DNA from 2 places in the Azoarcus olearius genome. Region 1 is predicted to be linked to the other one. Evidence: riboswitches for the same ligand, from Rfam matches in the RefSeq annotation. Region 1 holds a riboswitch; the other holds the start of a gene.
What was found. A riboswitch is a leader RNA that binds a small molecule or an ion and turns the genes downstream of it on or off. The one in region 1 is predicted to bind cobalamin.

Region 1 (9,982 bases):
GGCGTCGATGGGGCCGTTGCCGACACCGCGCAACACCCGCCGCACGCCCGCCTCCTCCACCGTCAGGCTGATACCTTGCTGGCCGCCATGCTCGGCGAGGTGATGCTCGACGTAGGCATAGGGCGCAGCCACCGCCAGGTACTCTTCCTCGAACGCACGCCAGATGTCGCCCGCGCTCAGTTCAGTACCGCGTTCGTCGGTGATGCGCTGGATCGCCGCCGAGAACTCCACCTGCAGGCGGCGCGGCATCACCAGGCCGTATTCGGCTTCGAGCAGGTAGGCGATGCCGCCTTTGCCCGACTGGCTGTTCACCCGGATGATGGATTCGTAGCTGCGGCCGAGGTCGGCCGGATCCACTGGCAGATAGGGCACCTCCCACACCGCGTCCGGCTGCTGCACGGCGAAGCCCTTCTTGATCGCATCCTGGTGCGATCCGGAAAACGCGGTGAACACGAGATCGCCGACATAGGGGTGGCGCGGATGGATCGGCAACTGGGTGCAGTGCTCCACCGTGCGCGCCACCTCGTTGATGCGCGAGAAGTCCAGTCCCGGATGCACGCCCTGGCTATAAAGATTGAGCGCCAGGGTGACGAGGTCGACGTTGCCGGTGCGCTCGCCGTTACCGAACAGGCAGCCCTCGACGCGGTCGGCGCCCGCCATCACCGCGAGCTCGGCCGCGGCCACCGCGGTGCCGCGGTCATTGTGCGGATGCACCGAGAGCAGCACGCTGTCGCGCCGGGCGAGGTGGCGGTGCATCCACTCGATCTGGTCGGCATAGACGTTGGGGGTGCTCATCTCCACCGTCGCCGGCAGGTTGATGATGCATTTCTGCTGCGGCGTCGGCTGCCACACCTCGATCACCGCGTTGGCAACCTCGACCGCGAAGTCGAGTTCGGTGCCGGAGAACACTTCCGGGCTGTACTGGAAGGTGAAGTCGGTGCCGGGCTGGCGCGCCGCCATCTCGAGGAAGTAGCGCGCACTGTCGACCGCGATCTGCTTGACGCCGGCGCGGTCGGTGTCGAACACGATGCGGCGGAAGTTGGGGGCCACCGCGTTATAGACGTGCACGATGGCGCGCTTGGCGCCGCGCACCGATTCGAAGGTGCGCTCGATGAGGTGCGGACGCGCCTGGGTGAGCACCTCGATGGTGACGTCGTCGGGAATGTGGCCGCCTTCGATGAGTTCGCGCACGAAGTCGAAGTCGGTCTGCGACGCGGCGGGAAAGGCGACCTCGATTTCCTTGAGGCCGATCTCCACCAGCATCTTGAACATGCGCATCTTGCGCTCGCTGTTCATCGGCTCGAACAGCGCCTGGTTGCCGTCGCGCAGGTCGGTGCTCATCCACACCGGCGGGCGGGTGATCGCGTTGTCAGGCCAGGTGCGGTCGGTAAGGCCGCGGCCGCCGGGCACGACGCCGGCAAAGGGGGTGGCGGGACGGTACTTGGTGTGCGGGTTCTTCAACATGTTCGTTTCCTTCGTGTTCGGGGATCGAAAATCGGAGCGGCGGCGGCCGGCGCGTGATGGGCGCGGAGGCTGCCGGACGGCCGCAAGGTCGTGGTCCGGCAACCGGGTCGCAGTCGTAGCGTGTCGAGAAGGGCGAGGATCATGATGAACTCCAGGGGGCACGGCATCGCCACCGCCGGAACAGGTCGACAAGACGGACCTCGCCCGGAAGGCGGCACAGGAAAACGACAGGAGGGGGGAAGGATTTAGCTGCGCGGGGCGCGCAGCAGCAGGCCCAGCGCGAGCAGCGCCGGTGCGAGCAGGAGAGCGAAGGAGAGGGCCGGAGCGGCCGGGTTCGCGTTCATGGGGTTGAAACGTAACCGGCCAACCCGGGCGGCGTCAAGCGGCCGGCCAGCCGTTCTCGCCAATCAGGCCGGCCAATGGCACGCGCTCGGCCCAGCTTTCGAGTTCCAGCATCGGCTTTGGATAGAAGGCATCGACGTGGCCGAGACACAGAATGGCGACCGGTTTGGCGCCCTCCGGCATCCCGAGCAGCGCGGCCACGCGCGCGGGGTCGAACAGCGACACCCAGCCCATGCCCAATCCTTCGGCGCGCGCCGCCAGCCACATGTTCTGGATGGCGCAGGCCACCGACGCGAGGTCCATTTCGGGCAAGGTGCGGCGGCCGAAGACGTGGCGTTCGCGGCCGTCGGCCAGCGCCACCACCAGCACCTCGCCCGCTTCGCCCATGCCTTCCACCTTGAGCCGCATGAACGCATCCTCGCGCTCGCCGAGCGCGCGCGCGGTGGCGAGCCGCTCTTCCTCCACCAGGGCGCGCAGGGCGCCGCGCAGCGCATCGTCGGTGACCCGCACGAAGCGCCACGGCTGCATGTAGCCCACGCTCGGCGCCTGGTGGGCGGCCCACAACAGGCGTTGCAGCACCGCCGGGTCCACCGCGCCCGGGCGGAAGTGGCGCATGTCGCGGCGCTCGGCGATCGCGCGATAGACGGCTTCGGTTTCGACGGCGGAGAAGGCGTGCGACGGAGCGGTAGACATGCGCGGTGCGGCTCGACAGACGATGCGGCCCTGCAGTTTACCCGGAGGTGCCGGCGCCCGCAGCCGCGCCGCCCGGTGCCCGCCGGCGGGCGACGACGCGCTGGTAGAGGCCGCCGAAGAAGGTCTGCTTCTCCCACTCGAAGCCATCGCCCGCTGCGCCCGCGAGGTCGCGGATTTCCACCGCCAGCAGCGAGGGCGCGTAGGGTTCGAAGGCGCGGAACACCATCGCCATCAGTGGCCGCAGCGGATGCAGCGGCCGCGCCCGGTGGTAATCGACGAACACCGCCGTGCCGCCGGGTTGGACGGCCGCGAGCAGGTTGCCGACGATGCGGCGGCGCACGGCAGGCGGCACCTCGTGCAGCAGGAAAAAGCAGCACACGCCGTCGTAGCGGGCGGCAAGCGGCGTGGACAGATCGGCGCAACGCACCTGCACCTGCGGCAGGTCCGCCAGCTTGCGCGCCGCGTTGGCGACCTGCAGCGGCGCCACGTCCACCACGTCGAGCGCGCCCTGCGGCCCCACCCGCGCGGCCAGCCCGCGCGAGAACCGGCCGTACACGCAGGCGGCCTGCAGCACCCGCCCGCCGGGATGGAATGCGGCGAGTGCGGCCTCCGTCAGCCGCGCCGCATTGCCCCACAGGATTGCATTGACCACCCCCTGCGAATCGAGCCAGCGCAGGTTGCGGCGGTCCAGGTAGGCCCAGGAATAGGTCCGCCGCAGGTACAGCGGCAGCGGTGCGCCGGTGTCATTGGCGGGGGACAGCAACGCGGGATCGTCGGGTATCGGCTCCATGCCCGCGAGCATAACCGAGCCGGCGGCGCCTCGCGCCCGACATGCGTGCATCGCCGCCCTGCGCGGCCCGCCGGCTATTCCGAATGCGATATGCCCGAGTGTCGCGCCGGCACGACGCCTACTGCGTCACACCAGCCTGAAAGCTGCGCGGGCGCTGGCAGTGTGGGGTTTGAAAAAATCCCATTTCCAAGCTAAGGTTTCCCCCCGCGTTGTGACAGCCGTATTACGCCCTTCCGTCTGCCTCCTGGTACGGATGCAAGGCACCCGGTCCGGTGCTGTCGCGTCAAAATCGAATTGGAGAATGTCGGATGCGTAACGTCGAACTTTTCGGCGCGTTGGGCCACAGGTTCATCCTGTTGAATGAAAGCGAGCCGGGCGAAGAAGACGGCATCCGCTCCAACCAGTACCTGATCGTGCGCGACGGCGCCGGCGTGCTGCTCGACCCGGGCGGCTTCGGCGTGATGCCGCAGGTGCTGGCCGAAATGCTGCGCTACGTGAAGCCCGACCGCATCGAGGCGATCGTGCTGTCGCACCAGGACCCGGACATCGTCGGCGGCCTGTCGACCTGGCTGGAACTCACCCCGGCCGAAATCTACGTCTCCAGCATCTGGATGCGCTTCCTGCCGCACTACGGCCTGCGCGACATGAGCCGCTTCCGCGGCGTGCCCGACGAAGGCATGGAGTGCGAACTCGCACCGGGACTCAAGCTGCGCATCCTGCCGGCGCACTTCCTGCACTCCGAGGGCCAGATCAACGTCTACGACCCGGCCTCGCGCATCCTCTTCACCGGCGACATCGGCGCCGCGATGATGCCGATCGACCGCGACGAAGCCTTTGTTGACGACTTCGCCGCCCATCTGCCCTACATCGAGGGTTTCCACCGCCGCTACATGGGCTCCAACCGCGCGATCCGCTGCTGGCTCGACACCATCGCCGGGCTGGACATCGACATGATCGCGCCGCAGCACGGGCCGATCTACCGCGGCAAGGCGGTGGGCGACTTCCTCGCCTGGCTGGGCAAGCTCGAATGCGGCATCGACCTGCTCGAAGCCGGCGGGCGTTTCCGGAAGGCCTAAGCCGCATGCCACCGCTCATTCCGCCGACCTCGCAGGACTCGACGCTCACGCCGCACCGCCTGCGGGTCATCGGCGAACTCGCGCGCCTGCTCGAATCGCAGACCCGCACGCGCTACTTCAGCGAGGCGCTGGTCGGCACCACGCGCGCGATGCACGCCGAAGCGATGGAGCGCCTGACCAGTGCGATCGGCGAGACCAGCAGCCCGCACTTCGTCGAAACCCTGGAACAGGCGCGCGACATCTGCGGGCGGCTGTCCGACAGCTTCGACCTGCTGCTGGCCGAGCGCAACCGCCAGTCGGCCGCCAGCCATGAAGGGCTGCGCGACCTGATCAGCGAGTTCGACGACATGTTCACGCTGTTGTCGAACACCCTGGTCGAGCGCGAACTGCTCGAACGCCAGAGCCAGGTGCTCGAGCAGATCATCCTGTCGCACGAGCGCATCGGGCAGTGGAAGGCCTTCGTCCAGGCCATCCTCAGCGACTTCCACGCGATCTTCCCGTTCGACCTCTTCTTCGTCGCCTTCGCCGAAGAGAACGGGCTGATGCTCAACGTGTATTACTTCGGCGAATGCGACGAGGCTTACCGCCTCGCCACGCGCCAGCAGCTCGCCCGCAGCATGATCGAAAGCCTCGGCCTGCCGGCGGATTCGCCGCTGGACTACGAGGAATTCCAGGTCCAGCGCAACCAGAGCATCCGCCCGGTGCGGCCGGAGCAGATGATCACGGTGCGGGTGCCGGAGCACTCCTCGCAGCTCGCCGGCCTGCTCGGCGTCACCTTCCTGTCGTCGCAGGAGCTGAACGCGCGCGAGGAAAGCGTCATCCGCTCCATCCTCGCGGTGATGGTGATGGTGGTCGGTTCCAGCAAGGTGCTGTCGCGCACGCTGGCCGAGCTGGAGTACTACTCCATGCACGACCCGCTCACCGGCCTGTACAACCGGCGCCACTTCAACAACATGCTGGAGTACGAAATCGGCCGCTCGGAACGCCACGAGCACGAATTCGCGCTGCTGCTGCTCGACCTCGACGACTTCAAGGACGTCAACGACTCCTACGGCCACCCCACTGGCGACAGCGTGCTGGTGCGGGTCGCCGAAATCCTGCGCGGCCACATCCGCAAGGGCGATCTGGCCACCCGCATCGGAGGCGACGAGTTCGCCATCATGCTGATGGAAACCGGCACCGAAGGCGCGGTATCGGTGGCGGAAAAGCTGGGCGCCGCGCTGCGCGCCACCAGCTTCGAAAGCCCCAATGGCAAGCGCTTCCACATCACCACCTCGATCGGCGTGGTGGTCTATCCGCGCGACGCGCGCACCGAGCACGACCTGCTCGCCGGCGTGGACATCGCGATGTACCGCGCCAAGGAGTTGGGCAAGGACAGCGCATGCACGCTGGCCTCGATGCCCGGCCAGCTGAAGGCCACCCGCGTCACCCGCGACTACGCCGAGAAGCTGCGCGAGGCGCTGCGCGAGAACCGCATGGTTCCGTACTTCCAGCCCATCGTCGATTGCCACACCGGCGTGCCCTTCGCCTGCGAGACGGTCGCCCGCCTGAAGGAGAAGACCGGCGAAACCATCGCCGCCGGCGCCTTCATCGACACCATCGAGAAATACGGCCTCGGCCGCGAACTCGACCGCGTCATCATCCGCCAGACGCTCGAAGCCGCGGCCGCGCGCGCCCGCACCGGCGCACCGCCGCTGCGCGTGTTCATCAACCTGTCGGCGCAGGAAATCCAGGGCCGCGGCATCCTCGGCTATGCCGAAGAGCTGTGCAACGAACTCGGCATCCCGCCCAGCCAGGTGGTGTTCGAAATCCTCGAACGCGACGCCATCGGCGACATGACGAACATGCGCAAATTCCTCGCGAACCTGCGCAAGAAGGGCTTCGCGTTCGCACTGGACGACTTCGGCAGCGGCTACAACTCCTTCCACTACCTGCGCGAACTGCACTTCGAATTCGTCAAGATCGACGGCGCCTTCGTGCGCAGCATCGTCGAATCGCCGATCGACCGCGCGCTGGTGCGCAACCTCACCAACCTGTGCAAGGAAATCGGCATCCTCACCGTCGCCGAGTTCGTCGAATCCGAGGAAATCCTCGAGATGCTGCGCGAGATGGGCATCGACTACGTCCAGGGCTACCACATCGGCATGCCGCTGCCGCAGATGCCCGATGTCGCCTGAATGATGCGCGATGGCTGCCGGTTGACGTAACGGCAGCTTGCACGCCGCCGCGGCGCTCGACTATCCTCGCGCTGCATTCGATCCGGGTGCCCTGGAATGCAACCGCATGACAGGGTGAAACGGGAAGTCCGGTGACGTCGGAAGTTCAGCTTCCGACCAGTCCGGCGCAGCCCCCGCTGCTGTAAGCCTGACGACTCCGCCACACGCCACTGAGCCTCGCGCTCGGGAAGGCCGGCGGACGAGGAAGAAGGCGAGCCAGAAGACCGGCCCGATCGAACGAGAGGTGTGAATCCCGGGGTGAGGGTTCGATCCGACTGGTTCAACGGCAGCCGTCCTTTTCCGCTTTCAGCACCACGCGGCCGCTCGTCCAGCCGAATCCGTTTTGCATGACCGCGTTCGCTTTTCATGGCCGCACAGCCATGTTCCGCGCCTGCGCCTGCACGCTCCGCTTCACGCCATGGTCTGGCACTCGAGGGGAGTCATCATGCATATCGAACCCGGTCTGGTTTCCGCCGCCAAGGTCGCCGTCGCCAACGTCGCCGCCGTCGCGCTGGTCGGCGCACACGCGCTGCAATTCGTCCGTCAGCCGCAACTCGTCGTCCGCAGCCTGCTCGCGGCGCTGTTCTTCTCGCTCTTCATGCAGAGCTTCCACCTGCCCGCCGGGCCGTCGGAGCTGCACTTCATCGGCGCGATGCCGATCTACCTCATCCTCGGCTTCGTCCCCACGCTGGTCGGCTTCGCCGCCGGCCTGCTGGCGCAGGGCATCCTGTTCGAGCCCACCGACCTGGTGAACCTCGGCGTGAACACCCTGTCGCTGGCGCTGCCGCTGCTGGTGCTGCATCACACCGCCGGCAGGCGCGTCGATGGACTCAGTGTGCGCAACATCCTCAAGCTCGACGCCATCTACTACGCCGGCGTCGCGCTGATGGTCGGCTTCTGGCTCAGCCTGGGCGACACCGCCACGCCGTTCGCGGCCTGGGCCGGCTTCGCCGCCCACTACCTGCCGGTAGTGCTGATCGAGCCGCTGGTGACGATCGCGCTGGTCGGCCTGCTGCGCCCGCACGCCGCGCACCCGGCGCTGCGTCTGTGCACCACGCTGCGCACTGCCTGAGCGCCATGCCCGGCACCATCTGGTTCGTCGGCGCCGGCCCCGGCGACCCCGACCTGATCACCGTCAAGGGGCGTCGCCTGCTCGAGCAGGCCGGCGCCATCCTGTTCGCCGGCTCACTGGTGGACCAGGCGGCGACGCAGTACGCGCCGCCCGGCTGCGCCATCCGCGATTCCAAGGACATGACGCTGGAAGAGATGACGGCCTGGCTGGTCGAGGCTGCAGGCCGCCATCCGACGGTGGTCCGCCTGCAGACCGGCGACCCCGGCCTGTATGGCGCGCTGGTCGAGATGACGCGCCCGCTCGACGCCGCCGGCATTGCCTGGAAGGTGGTGCCGGGCGTGTCGTCGGCGATGGCCTCGGCCGCCGCCGCCGGCGAAACGCTGACCCTGCCGGAAGTGACGCAGACGGTGATCCTCACCCGCGTCGCCGGCCGCACGCCGATGCCGCCGGGCGAGGAGCTCGAAGCCCTCGCCGCCCACCGCACGACGCTCTGCCTGTTCCTGTCGATCACCCTGCTGCACGAAGTCCTGCGCGCGCTGCGCGCCGCCGGCTGGCCCGAGGACGCGCCCATCGTGGTGGTGCAGAAGGCGAGCTGGCCGGGCGAGGAAAAGGTGGTGCGCGGCACGCTCGCCGACATCAAGAAACGCTGCCAGGCGGAGAAGATCGCCAGCCAGGCCATGATCATCGCCAGCCCGGCGCTCGGCGCCCGCGACTGGCCCGGGATCGCCCGCTCCAAGCTCTACGACCCCGCCTTCACCCACCGCTTCCGCCGCGCCGTCGCGCCTGCGGACGCGGCCCCCGCCAGCGAGGCACCGCAATGAACGACACCACCCTGCTGCTGATCGGCCACGGTTCGCGCAACCGCGAAGGCAACAAGGAGATCCTGCACTTCGCCGCCCAGTGGCGCGAACGCCACCCCGCCTGGCGCATCGAGGTCTGCTTCATCGAGCACGCCGAGGTGCTGCTCGACGAAGGCCTGGACCGCGCTGCCCGCGCCGCCCGCAACGTGGTCGCCATCCCCTTCATCCTCAACGCCGCCGGCCACGTCAAGATGGAGCTGCCGGCCGCGATCGAGCGCGCCCGCGCCCGCCACCCCGGCGTCGGCTTCTCCTGCGTGCGCCACCTCGGCATGGGGCGCGAGATCTTCGCGGTGCTGCAGGGCCAGCTCGAACGCCTGATGAAATCGCTGGCGATGCCCGATCCGCAGACCACCGGCGTGATCCTGCTCGGCCGCGGCTCGTCGGACGCCGGCGCCAACGGCGAACTCGCCAAGATGGCGCGCTGGATCTTCGAAGAGGGCGACCACGAACTGGTCGACCTCGCCTTCACCAGCATCACCTGGCCGCGGCTGGAAACCGTGGTGCAGCGCCAGGTGAAGCTGGGCATGGCGCAGATCTGCATCGTGCCGGTGTACCTCTTCACCGGCGTGCTGATCGAGCGCATCCAGGCCCAGGTGGAGCGCCTGCAGCGCCAGTACCCGCAGATCGCCTTCGCGCTCGGCAGCCACTTCGGCTTCGACAAGGGTGTCTTCGACCTGCTCGACGCCCGCGTCAGCGGCATCGACTGCGCCGAAGGCCCGCTGCTGGAGTGCGACGGCTGCAAGTACCGGCTCGCCGCCGAGGCCGAACACCTGCACGACCACAGCCACACCCATGTGCATGACGACCATGGCGATCACGGTCACGCCCACCAAGGCCATGACCACGGTCACGACGGCCATCACCACCGCGATCACGCCCACGCCTGAAGCATGAGCACCGCCAACACCGTCACCGAACAGCTCACCGCCGCCGGCCGCGCCATCGAGCACGACTCCTTCGCCATCATCGATGCCGAGGTCGGCGCCCATGCCTACAGCGCGGAGCAGTGGCCGATCGTCCGCCGCATGATCCACGCCAATGCCGACTTCGAGTTCAACGGCCTCACCGACTTCCACCCCGCGGCGGTCGAAGCCGGGCTCGCCGCCATCCTCGGCGGCGGCTCGCGGGTGGTGGCCGATGTCGAGATGATCTGCGTCGGCCTGTCGGCCTCGCGCCTGGCGCACTTCGGCATCAGCACCCACCAATTCATTTCCGATACCGACGTCATCGCCCGCGCGAAGGCGGAGGAGACCACGCGCGCGGTGCAGGCGATGCGCAAGGCGCACCGGCTGGGACTGATCAACGGCGCCCTCGTCGGCATCGGCAACGCCCCCACCGCGCTGATCGAGCTGGTACGGCTGATCCGCGAGGAAGGCGCGCGCCCGGCGCTGGTGGTCGGCATGCCGGTGGGCTTCGTCTCGGCGGCGGAATCCAAGGACCTGATGGCCGGACTCGACGACGTGCCGTGG
Region 2 (9,982 bases), 1.2 Mb from region 1:
CAAGGTGGCGGCCAACGTGCGTTCGCTGTCCGGACTGGCCGGTCTGCTCGGCGAGCTGCGGCCCAACTTCGTCAAGGTCGATGCCCGCCATCTGCGCCTGACGGATTACGCGGCCTTTGCCGAGCTGGCTGCGGCGCACGCGGTGCGCCCGGTGTTCACCCGGGTCGAAAGCGCGCAGCAGCGCGAGGTGCTGGCCGCAGTGGACGGCGCCTGGGCGCAGGGCTTCGCCTACCCGGAAGTCGCCCTGCCGGGCGCGGCGGCCGCCGTTGAGCGCGGCCGCGGCCAGCTTGCCGCCTGAGCCGGCTCAGAAGTTGACGCGGACGCCGACGCGCAGCGTGCGCGGTTCGAGCGGATGCACCAGGCGGCCGTCGATCGCCGAACCGCTGCCGCAGCCGCCCAGCCCGGCCATCGCCTCGCCACGGGTGCAGGCGCCGCCCCAGTACTCGATGTCGTTGGCGCGTTTGTCGAACAGGTTGAGCACGTCCAGCGTCGCCTCGATCTGCTTGCTCACCCGGTAGCCGAGCTTGAGGTTGGCCATCCAGAACGCGGTGGATTTCTCCTCGCCCGTCTCCTCCAGGTCGTAGGCGCCGAGGTAGCGCAGGCGCAGGCCGCCGAACCACTTGCCGCCGTCATCCACGCTGAGGCCGAGCGAGGCGGTGAGCGGAATCGCGTTGGGCACGCGGCGGCCGCCGTTATCCGGGTTGGCGTCCTTGAAGCGGGCGCGCGACCAGGCGACGTCGGCATCGACGATCAGCCAAGGGGTGGGCGCGAAGTAGTTGGACCACTCCACGCCGTGGCGGCGCGAGGCGCCCTTGGGTTCGGTGATGCCCTCGTCGCCGACGAACACCAGCTCGGAATCCAGCGCCATGCGCCACACCGACAGGCTGGTGTTCCAGCCCGGCAGCGGCGCCGCGCGCACGCCCAGTTCGCTGCCGCGCGCCTTGACGATCAGCGGCACGCGTTCGGCCGGGCTGCCGTCCTGCGGATTCGTCCGCGCCGTGGCGCCGCGCACGTCGTTGCTGTGGAAGCCGTGGCCCCAGTTGGCGTAGAACTCGGTCTGCCCGAGCAGCTCGAAGGGGCCGAGCACCAGGCCGAGCTTGGGGCTGGTCTGGCGCGCTTCGGCGTGGCCGCCGTTGTCCATGTTGAAGCTGCCGGCGAGCGCGCTGGCGCGGGCGTGGATCTCGTCGTAGCGCATGCCCAGCCCGGTGCGCAGCCAGGGCGTCCATTGCGTGCGGGTATCGACGAAGACGCCGACCGCGGTCTCGGTGATGCGGTCCTCGCGGACCACCTCGGTGCGCTGGCGATTCACCGTGTTGTAGAGGCCGACCTTGTCGATGCGGTCCTGGCGCAGCTGCGCGCCGACGGCGAGTTCGGTGTCCTTCCACTGCGGGCCGAGGAACCAGCTGCGGTGCAGCTCGCCGCCCCACTGCAGGCGGTCGTCGGCCTGTTCGTGCTGGTCGCCCTGCAGGCCGCTGATGTAGCCCGACGGCGCGGAATACAGCTTGAGCCCGTAATCGACCACATAGGCGCTGGCGCGGGTGATGCCGCTGGCGTCGCTGCGCGCCCATTCGCCCGCCAGGCTGTAGCGATGCGTCTTGCCGCCGTCGTTGGCGCTGAGCGTGCCGTAGCGGTCGATCTCGCCGCCGCTGATCGCGCGTTCCGGCACATGCTCGGAGGCGGTCCAGTCGGCGCGGTAGAACATGCCGGTGATCGCGAAGCCGTTCGCCGCGGTGCCGGAGGACAGCCGCAGCAGCGCGTTTTTCTTCACCAGGTTTTCCGGCTGCTCCCAGGGTCCGTCGTTGCCGGTGAATTCCACCGCGGCGAGCAGCCGCAGGTCGTCGTTGAGCGCGGTGCTGCCGGCGGCGAGCAGACGGCGGTAGTTGTTCTGGCCGAAGCCGAACTCGACGAAAGGCGCGGCCAGCGTGCGCAGGTAGTCGATGCGGGCGCCGCCGCTGGTGGCGAAGTCGCCATCCTCGGCGCCATATACCCCTTTGCGGTACTTCACGCTGGAGATCAGCTCCGGGATCAGGAAGTTGAGGTCCATGTAACCCTGGCCGTGGGCGTGCGACACCATGTTCACCGGGATGCCGGTCACGGTGGTGGCGAAGTCGCTGCCGTGGTCGAGGTTGAAGCCGCGCAGGAAGTACTGGTTGGCCTTGCCGTCGCCGGAATGCTGGGTCACCACCATGCCGGGCACCGCCTCCATGACTTCGGCCGGGCGCAGCAGCGGGCGGGTGGCGAGCTGTTCGGCGGTCACCGTGCCTTCGCTGGCGGAATCGGCCACGCCGATCAGGTCCTTGCTGTCATTGCCCACGGTCACTTCCTGCAGCGTCGGGATGCCGGCGCCGAAGGCGGGCAGGGCGCAGGTGGACAGTAGCGCGAAGCCGAGCGATCTCAGCGTGGTGGGCAGCAGCGCGCCGGCACGCAGGACCGCGTTGAGCGCGGTTTCGTTATGGGGGCAGGCGCCGGGCCCCAGGGAGTAGCAATGCACGACTCGTCTCCGTTGTGGGGGGCGAGCATCGTCGGCGGCGGTTCGTGCGCGAAACGCGCGCGGCAAGGGCCTGGCCGGGGGCCGGGCGATCACTGCCGCTACGAACGTATCGCAGGAAAAACACGCGCAACCTCTGCCAGGGACACCCCGCCCCGTCTGTTTCAAGGATGGACGTTGGGGCAGGTCTCCTGGCTCTCGGGTCGTCGCGCTTCGCCCGCCTTCCCGGAACGCATCCAGTGGCATGGGGTGGCGAAGCGCTCGCCGATGACAGTTGCGGGGGCAGCGCCGGAATTCGAGCTGGGCTCGGCACCGGCTTCCCTTTTAATCCCCTGGCGGGGAACCTTCAACGCCGGGGAGTTTAGTTGCCGGACGTGCGCGGGGTCAAACCTTCATCACTGGATGTAGTGGGTGCGCGCGCGCCGGACCACTATGGGTGGTCCTCGAATGGCATCGGTTGGATGAGCGGATCGCGCAAGGCCGCGCTTCTACGCGGTCCACACCTGGCCGCGGCGGTCTTCCACCCGTTTGGCCTTGTGGGTGGCGCGCGGCAGGGTGTCGGGGTCGAGCACCGCGATGTGGGCGCCGACGCCGGTGATCGCCTTGACGCGATGGGCGAGGCGGTCGGCGAGCGCGTCGGCGGTGCCGTGGAAGCCGGCGGCGCGCTCGACCTCGATGGTGAGGCGGTCGAGGTGGTCGATGCGCTCGATCACCAGCCGGTATTCGCCGCTGAAGTCGTGGTCCTTGCGCACGATGGCTTCGACGTCGCTCGGGAAGATGTTCACGCCGCGCACGATGAGCATGTCGTCGCGCCGGCCGTGCACGCCGAGCAGGCGCTGGCTGGTGCGGCCGCAGGCGCAGGGCTCGTCGGTGAAGCTGACGATGTCGCCGGTGCGGAAGCGGATCAGCGGGCGGGCGCGCTTCTTCAGCGTGGTCAGCACCATCTCGCCGCGTTCGCCGGGGGCGACCGCCTCGCCGGTTTCCGGATCGAGCACTTCGACCAGGATGTGGTCTTCCGCCCAGTGCAGGCCGTCCTTTTCCTCGCACATGCCGGCGCAGGAGCCGAAGATGTCCGACAGGCCGTAGTAGTCGTACACCTCGGCGCCCCACAGCGCCTCGATGCGGGCGCGGGTCTCGGGAATCGAACCGCCCGGCTCGCCGGCGACGAAGATGCGTTTCACCGCCAGATCCTTTTTCGGGTCGATGCCTTCCTTCTGCGCGGTCTCGCCCAGGTACCAGGCGTAGGACGGCGTGGTCCAGATCGCGGTGGCCTGGAACTGGCGCAGGATCGCCAGCAGGCGTTCGGACGGCACCGTGCCGGCGTGGATGCTGAGCGCGCCGAGCTTCTGCGCGCCGAGCACGCAGGGGCCGCCGATGAACAGCGAGAAGTTGAGCGAATGCGCGTAGCGGTCTTCTGGCCGCAGGCCGGAGGACCAGAACTGGCGCGCCTCGTAGTCGATCCAGTCGTCGAAATCCTGCTGGGTGAAGGGCGACACCGTGGGTACGCCGGTGGAGCCGGACGAAGCCGACACGTACACCACCTCGCGTTCCGGCACCGCGGCGAGGTCGCCGAGCAGCGGCTTCGCCTCCTGGCGTTCGCGCAGGATCTTCTTGTCGATGGTCGGGAAGCGCTGCAGGTCGGCGAGTGTCTTCAGGTCTTCCGGCTTCACGCCGGCAGCGTCGAAGCTGCTGCGGTAGTAGGGCGAATTGTCGTAGGCGTGCTTCAGGTGGTCCTTCAGCAGGCCGAGCTTGAGCGCGTCCCATTCGGCGCGGCTCTGGGTTTCGAGTTGCGGGTCCCAGTATTTCTGGTTGGTGTCGCGGGGCATGGCGGTTCCTGTTCGGGCGCGGGGGGGCGGGGGTGCGGACGGGGCGGGGAAGGCTCAGCCGCCCTTGCGTGCGGCGGGCTTCCAGGCGGCGAACGGCGCTTCTTCGTAGCCGGCTTCGCGCACGTAGCGGGCAAGGCGCAGCCAGTCCGCCAGCGGCAGCGCGCTGCCCACCTGGCGTGCCACCGGCAGTCCGTCGAGGTCGTAGAACACCACCGTGGGCAGCACGGACACGCGCTCGGCGTGGGCGAACTCGGCCTGGGTGGTGGCCTTGCCGGCGAAGTCGCGCAGTGCGCCGGGTTCGTCCGCCATCACCGACACCGCGACGAAATCGCGCTGGTAGGTGCGCCGCAGGCCGGCATCCTTGAAGGTGGTGGCGCGCAGCCGGGCGCATTCGCTGCAGCCGTTCATCTCGTACAGCACCACCACGCCGCGCTTGTTCTCCTTGCGGGCCTGCGCCAGTGCTGCGTCCAGCTTCGCCGCCGCGGGGAAGAAGCCGTCGTCGTGATGCGCGGTTGCGGCGGGCGCCGCAGTGGCCGCGCCGACGCTACCGTCGGCGAACAGCGCCACCAGCAGCAGCGCGATGCCGATCAAGCTGATCCAGAGTCCGCGCCCGAGCAGGCTTTCGCGCGCGTCGCTGAAGTCGGCGGGCGGCAGCGGTTCGCCCGGAATGGCCTCGAACGGCGGCGCCGGCACGGTCGGGTCGGCAAAGGTGTCGCGATGGCGCGGGGCGGGCGGCGCTTCGTTGCGGTGCGCTTCGGGCGCGGGGGTGGGGTGGCGGCTCATCCGGGTTCTCCTTGGGGTCAGCGCAGCCAGAACAGTGCGCGGTGGCGCAGGGCGTCGAGCAGGCTCATCACTGCCCAGGTCACCGCACCGGTGTAGAGGATGCCGGCCACCATGCGCGGGTAGTCGGCGAAGTCGGCGTAGTACTGCACGAAGCGGCCCAGCCCGGCGTTGGCGCCGAAGAGTTCGGCCACCGTCAGAAGGATGAAGGAGAAGCCCAGTCCCACCGCCATGCCGGAAAAGATGTGCGGCAGCGCGGCCGGGAAGATCACCTTGCGCAGGGTTTCGAGCCGGCCGAAGCCGAGCACGCGCGCGTTGTCGCGGTGGCGGCCTTCCACCGCCAGCGCGCCGGCGGCAGCGTTCTGGAAAATCGGCCAGAAGGCGCCGACGAAGACCACGAAGGTGGCCGACAGGTGGAAGGTCGGCAGCACCGCGATCGCATAGGGAATATAGACCGTGGGCGGCACCGGCGCCGCGACCTTGGCGAACGGGAAGAAGGCCCGCGCCAGCCGCGGCGTGGTACCCGCAGCCAGCCCGAGCGCGACGCCGAGCACCAGCGCGGTGCCGAAACCCGGGATGAGGATGAGGAAGGACGACACCGTGCCGCGGCCGAGTTCCGGCAGCGAATCCCACAGCGCCTGCAGCACGGTGAGCGGCGGCGGCAGCAGCGGATTGCCGCTGCCGGCGAGCGCACTGCCGATCGCCTGCCAGATGGCGACGAGCACCGCGGCGAAGGCCCAGGGCTCCCAAGCGAACGGGAGGCGGAAGCGGGGGGCGGCGGGCTCGGCGGTCGGGGTGGTGGGGTGGTCAAGCGCGGTTTGTTGGGCGCTCATGGGGTGCTCCAGAAATTCAGTGGGCGTGCCGTGTGTCTCCCTCCCCTTCAAGGGGAGGGTTGGGGTGGGGATGGGGTTAGTCGCTGCGCTGAGCCCAACCCCATCCCCCTCCTAGCCGGTAGTCTCGGCTTCGCCTCGCCGCTACACCGGCGGCAAGCATGCTTGCCGAAACCCCGGTTCCGCCCCCCTTGAAAGGGGAGGAACAGAACCCCCGGCGCGTGTGGGTGGCTTAAATACTCGGACGCTCAGTACCTGACCGCTCAAACCACCTCCAACCCCGCCAGCGTGTCCGCATCCAGCGCCTCCGCGATCCGCTCGCGCAGTTCGTGGAAGGCCGTCTCGCCGAACAGCGCCGCGCGTTTGCGCGGGCGCGCGAACGGCACCACGTGCTCGGCGATGATCCGGCCGGGCGAGGCGCCCATCACCACCACGCGGTCGGCCAGCAGCAGGGCTTCGTCGACGTCGTGGGTGACGAACACCACGGTGCGGCGCGGACGGCCGCGCTGCCAGACCTCGATCAGCAGATCCTGCAGCTTGGCGCGGTTGATCGGGTCGAGCGCGCCGAAGGGTTCGTCCATCAGCAGGAAGGGCGATTCCAGCGCCAGCGCGCGGGCAATCGCGGCGCGCTGCTGCATGCCGCCGGACAGCTCGAACGGATGGCGCGGGGCGGCGTCGCCGAGGCCGACGCGGTCCAGGTGTTCCCAGGCGCGCTGGCGGCGTTCGGCGCGGCCGAGGCCGGGGTGGGCCTTGGCCACCGCTTCGGCCACGTTGTCCGCCACCGTCATCCACGGGAACAGCGTGTAGTGCTGGAACACCACCGCGCGGTCCGGGCCGGGGCCGGCCACCGGCTTGCCGGCGGCGGTGATGCGCCCACGGCCGGGCCTTTCCAGACCGGCGAGCAGCCGCAACAGGGTGGATTTGCCGGAGCCGCTGGGGCCGAGCAGGGCGACGAACTCGCCCTCGGCCACGTTCAGCTCGATGCCGCGCAGGATTTCGCGGTCGCCGTAGGCGAAGGCCAGGCCTTCGACGCGCAGGCTGTTGCCGGTACTCATCACGCGCTCCTTGCGGCCGGCCGTGCAGTGACGATCACAGCACGTTCCTTTCCTGTTCCGCCTTCAGCTTCTGCTTCCAGAACGGGTCGTTCGGCTGTTCCTTGGCAAGGCCCTGTAGCGCACGGTGGTAGGGATCAAGCGCGAACGCCGGCTGCAGCGGACGGCTGCCTTCGATGAATTCGGAGGACACCATCGTCGTCCAGAACTTCTGCGTGCCCTTCACGTTGGGGTCGGTGCCCTGTTCCAGGTGCGGCGAGTAGTAGCCCTGCTCGAGGATGTCGCGGTCGAGCTTCACGTACTTCTGGATGGCGTCGATGGTCTCCTTGCGGTTCTGCGCGGCGAACTTCTCCGCCTTCAGGATGGCGCGCAGGAAGCGGTCCCAGGTGTCGCCTTCCTTCAGCCGCTCGGACTTCACCACCAGGCGGCAGCACGGATGGCCCGGCTGCAGTTCGCCGGTGCGGATCACCACCTTCAGGCCCTGGCGTTCGGCGCGGATGTCGTGCGGGCCCCAGGTGACGCCGGCATCGACCTGGCCGGACTTCACCGCTTCCAGCACCGCCGGCGGGCTCTTCAGTTCGAAGATCTCGACATCCTTCTTCCAGTCGATCTTCTGGTCCTTCAACGCGGCCCGCAGCACCGCGTCGCCGGTGGCGAGGCGGATGGTGGCGATCTTCTTGCCCTTGAGGTCGGCAACGCTGCGGATCTTGTCGGCGTTTTCCGGCTTCACGATGATCGCCGCGTCCTCGCCCATGATGCCGCCGATGATCTTGAGGTCGGCGCCACGCGAGTAATGCACCAGCGGCGCGGTGGTGCCGAAGGCGCCGATGTCGAGCTTGTTGGCGACCACCGCGTTGAGGCCGTCGGCGGAATTGACGAATTCCACCAGTTCCACATCCAGCCCTTCCTGCTTGAAGAAGCCCTGTTCCTTGGCGACGAAGAACTTGGCGTGGCCGGTGACCGGCAGGTAGCCGACCTTGAGCGATTCGGCGAGCGCAGCGCCGGAAGCGAAGGCGAGGGCGAGCGCGGCGAGGCCGGCGCGGATAAGCGGTTTGGTGCGCATGAAGACTCCCATTGCGGATTGCATACGACGCCGGCGACGGCCGGTCATCTCCGGCGAAAAGATTAGATTCCGCCCGCGTGCGCACGAACCAATAAAAAGGGAATTTCATTTCCGCATTCGTAATATCGAATTCGAAATCGTGCGCAGCGCGCCGGCGCAGTGGCCTTTCGTTCGTGTCGGGCTCGATCGGAATATGCAACGCAATAAATAGTATTGGCTGGCGCAAAAGCGCTTGCGGCAAATTGCCTCCCATATCGAATGCAGCGACAGCGGCGCCTCCATGCGTCGCGCATCGCGTCAGGGAGAAGACGATGAGAGCAAGCGCGAGCCGGGCCCTGGTGGTGGGCGCCGACAGGGTCGATGCGATACGGGCGGAACTGGAACAGGCCGCCCACCTCGGCGTGACCCGCACCGAACACTGGTCCGGCCGGCAGGTCGGCGACAACCGGCGCCAGATTCCGGGCGACACCCGGCTTGTGGTCGTGCTGTGCGACCGCATCAACCACGACTTGCTGTACAGCGTGCGCCGGCAGGCCGCCAGCCGCGGCCTGCCCGTGGTGTATTGCCGCCATTCGCTGGTGGATATGCGCGACAAGCTGGCGCGCTTCGTGGTGCCGGCCGAAGCCGACTGCATCGCGGTGGATTGCCCGGTGCGCAAGGACAAACGCAGGGCCCGCCATTGAAAGCCCGCTCCCTCCCTTCAAGGGGGTGAGGACGGGGTTTCGGCGAGCATGGCTCGCCACGGGCGGAACGACGGTGCCTCCTGGCTCCGGCTACCGGCTTGGGGTGGGGATGGGGTTCTGCAGACCGGCCGAAGCCATTTGCGCAACAAAGGTTTTTCCCACGGCCCAATTTTCTTGTTCTTGGCGACCACCAATTTCAAGTTCGAAGATATCCAATTCACGGAAAGAGAAATGTCCATCCAGTCGATCAATGTCCGCAATCAATTCCGCGGCAAGGTGAAGGAAATCATCCACGGCCCCGTCGTCTCCGAAATCGACGTGGAAACGCCGCACGGCATCGTCACCTCGGTGATTACCACCCGTTCGGTGGAAGAACTGCAATTGCGCATCGGCAGCGAGGTGATTGCGCTGGTGAAATCGACTGAAGTGTCGATCGCCAAGGTTTGAGCGGAGCCGACACCATGACTCAGGCAACGAATCGCCGCCGTTTCATCGGCTTCGCCGCCGCGGCTGCCGGCCTCGCCGTGCTGTCCGCCGGCCCCGTCCACGCCCAGCAGAAGGAGATCCGCATCGGCTGGCAGAAGGGCTCCACGCTGTCCATCGTCAAGGCGCGCGGCAATCTCGACGCGCGTCTCAAGGCCGAAGGCGTGAAGGTGACGTGGACCGAATTCCCCGCCGGGCCGCAGATGCTGGAAGGGCTCAACGTCGGCAGCATCGACATCGGTGTGGTCGGAGAGACGCCGCCGGTGTTCGCCCAGGCCGCTGGCGCGGATCTGGTCTATGTCGGCAACGAACCGCCGGCGCCGCGCGCCGAGAAGATCCTGGTGCCCAAGGATTCGCCGATCAAGTCGCTGGCCGAACTCAAGGGCAAGAAGGTGGTGCTCAACAAGGGCTCCAACGTGCATTACCTGCTGGTAAAGGCGCTGGAATCCGCCAAGCTCAAGTACAGCGACATCGAGGTGGTGTTCCTGCCGCCGGCCGATGCGCGCGCCGCGTTCGAGAAGGGCGCGGTGGATGCCTGGGCGATCTGGGACCCGTTCGGCGCCGCCGCCGAAGCGCAGATCGGCGCCCGCATCGTCGCCGACGGCAGCGGCATCGTGAACAACTACAACTTCTACATCGCCGCGCGCAGCTTCGTGAACAAGCATCCGGAAGTGCTGGCCTCGGCGTTGGTTGCGATCAACGAAACCGGCACCTGGGTGGGCGCCAACCAGCAGGACGCCGCCGCCATCGTCGCGCCGCAGATCGGCCTGCCGGTGG

Region 2: it holds a riboswitch for cobalamin, as region 1 does, so the genes downstream of both, dqs_RS12505 (TonB-dependent receptor) here and dqs_RS18105 (energy-coupling factor ABC transporter permease) in region 1, are expected to answer to the same signal.

What each region holds. Positions count from the first base shown of each region.
Region 1 is NZ_CP016210.1:3,952,962-3,962,943, forward strand. Features, by position in the region: gene leuA (2-isopropylmalate synthase) at 1-1,464, opposite strand, end outside; gene bluB (5,6-dimethylbenzimidazole synthase) at 1,843-2,499, opposite strand; gene rquA (rhodoquinone biosynthesis methyltransferase RquA) at 2,537-3,289, opposite strand; gene dqs_RS18095 (oxygen-binding di-iron domain-containing protein) at 3,598-4,365, shown strand; gene dqs_RS18100 (putative bifunctional diguanylate cyclase/phosphodiesterase) at 4,371-6,542, shown strand; cobalamin riboswitch at 6,609-6,828, shown strand; gene dqs_RS18105 (energy-coupling factor ABC transporter permease) at 7,027-7,653, shown strand; gene cobM (precorrin-4 C(11)-methyltransferase) at 7,659-8,474, shown strand; gene dqs_RS18115 (sirohydrochlorin chelatase) at 8,471-9,400, shown strand; gene dqs_RS18120 (precorrin-8X methylmutase) at 9,404-9,982, shown strand, end outside.
Region 2 is NZ_CP016210.1:2,707,454-2,717,435, reverse strand. Features, by position in the region: gene dqs_RS12510 (EAL domain-containing protein) at 1-298, shown strand, start outside; gene dqs_RS12505 (TonB-dependent receptor) at 305-2,491, opposite strand; cobalamin riboswitch at 2,653-2,852, opposite strand; gene dqs_RS12500 (phenylacetate--CoA ligase family protein) at 2,977-4,314, opposite strand; gene dqs_RS12495 (thioredoxin family protein) at 4,369-5,097, opposite strand; gene dqs_RS12490 (ABC transporter permease) at 5,115-5,927, opposite strand; gene dqs_RS12485 (ABC transporter ATP-binding protein) at 6,188-6,979, opposite strand; gene dqs_RS12480 (ABC transporter substrate-binding protein) at 7,014-8,039, opposite strand; gene dqs_RS12475 (DUF2325 domain-containing protein) at 8,351-8,722, shown strand; gene dqs_RS12470 (TOBE domain-containing protein) at 8,954-9,169, shown strand; gene dqs_RS12465 (sulfonate ABC transporter substrate-binding protein) at 9,184-9,982, shown strand, end outside.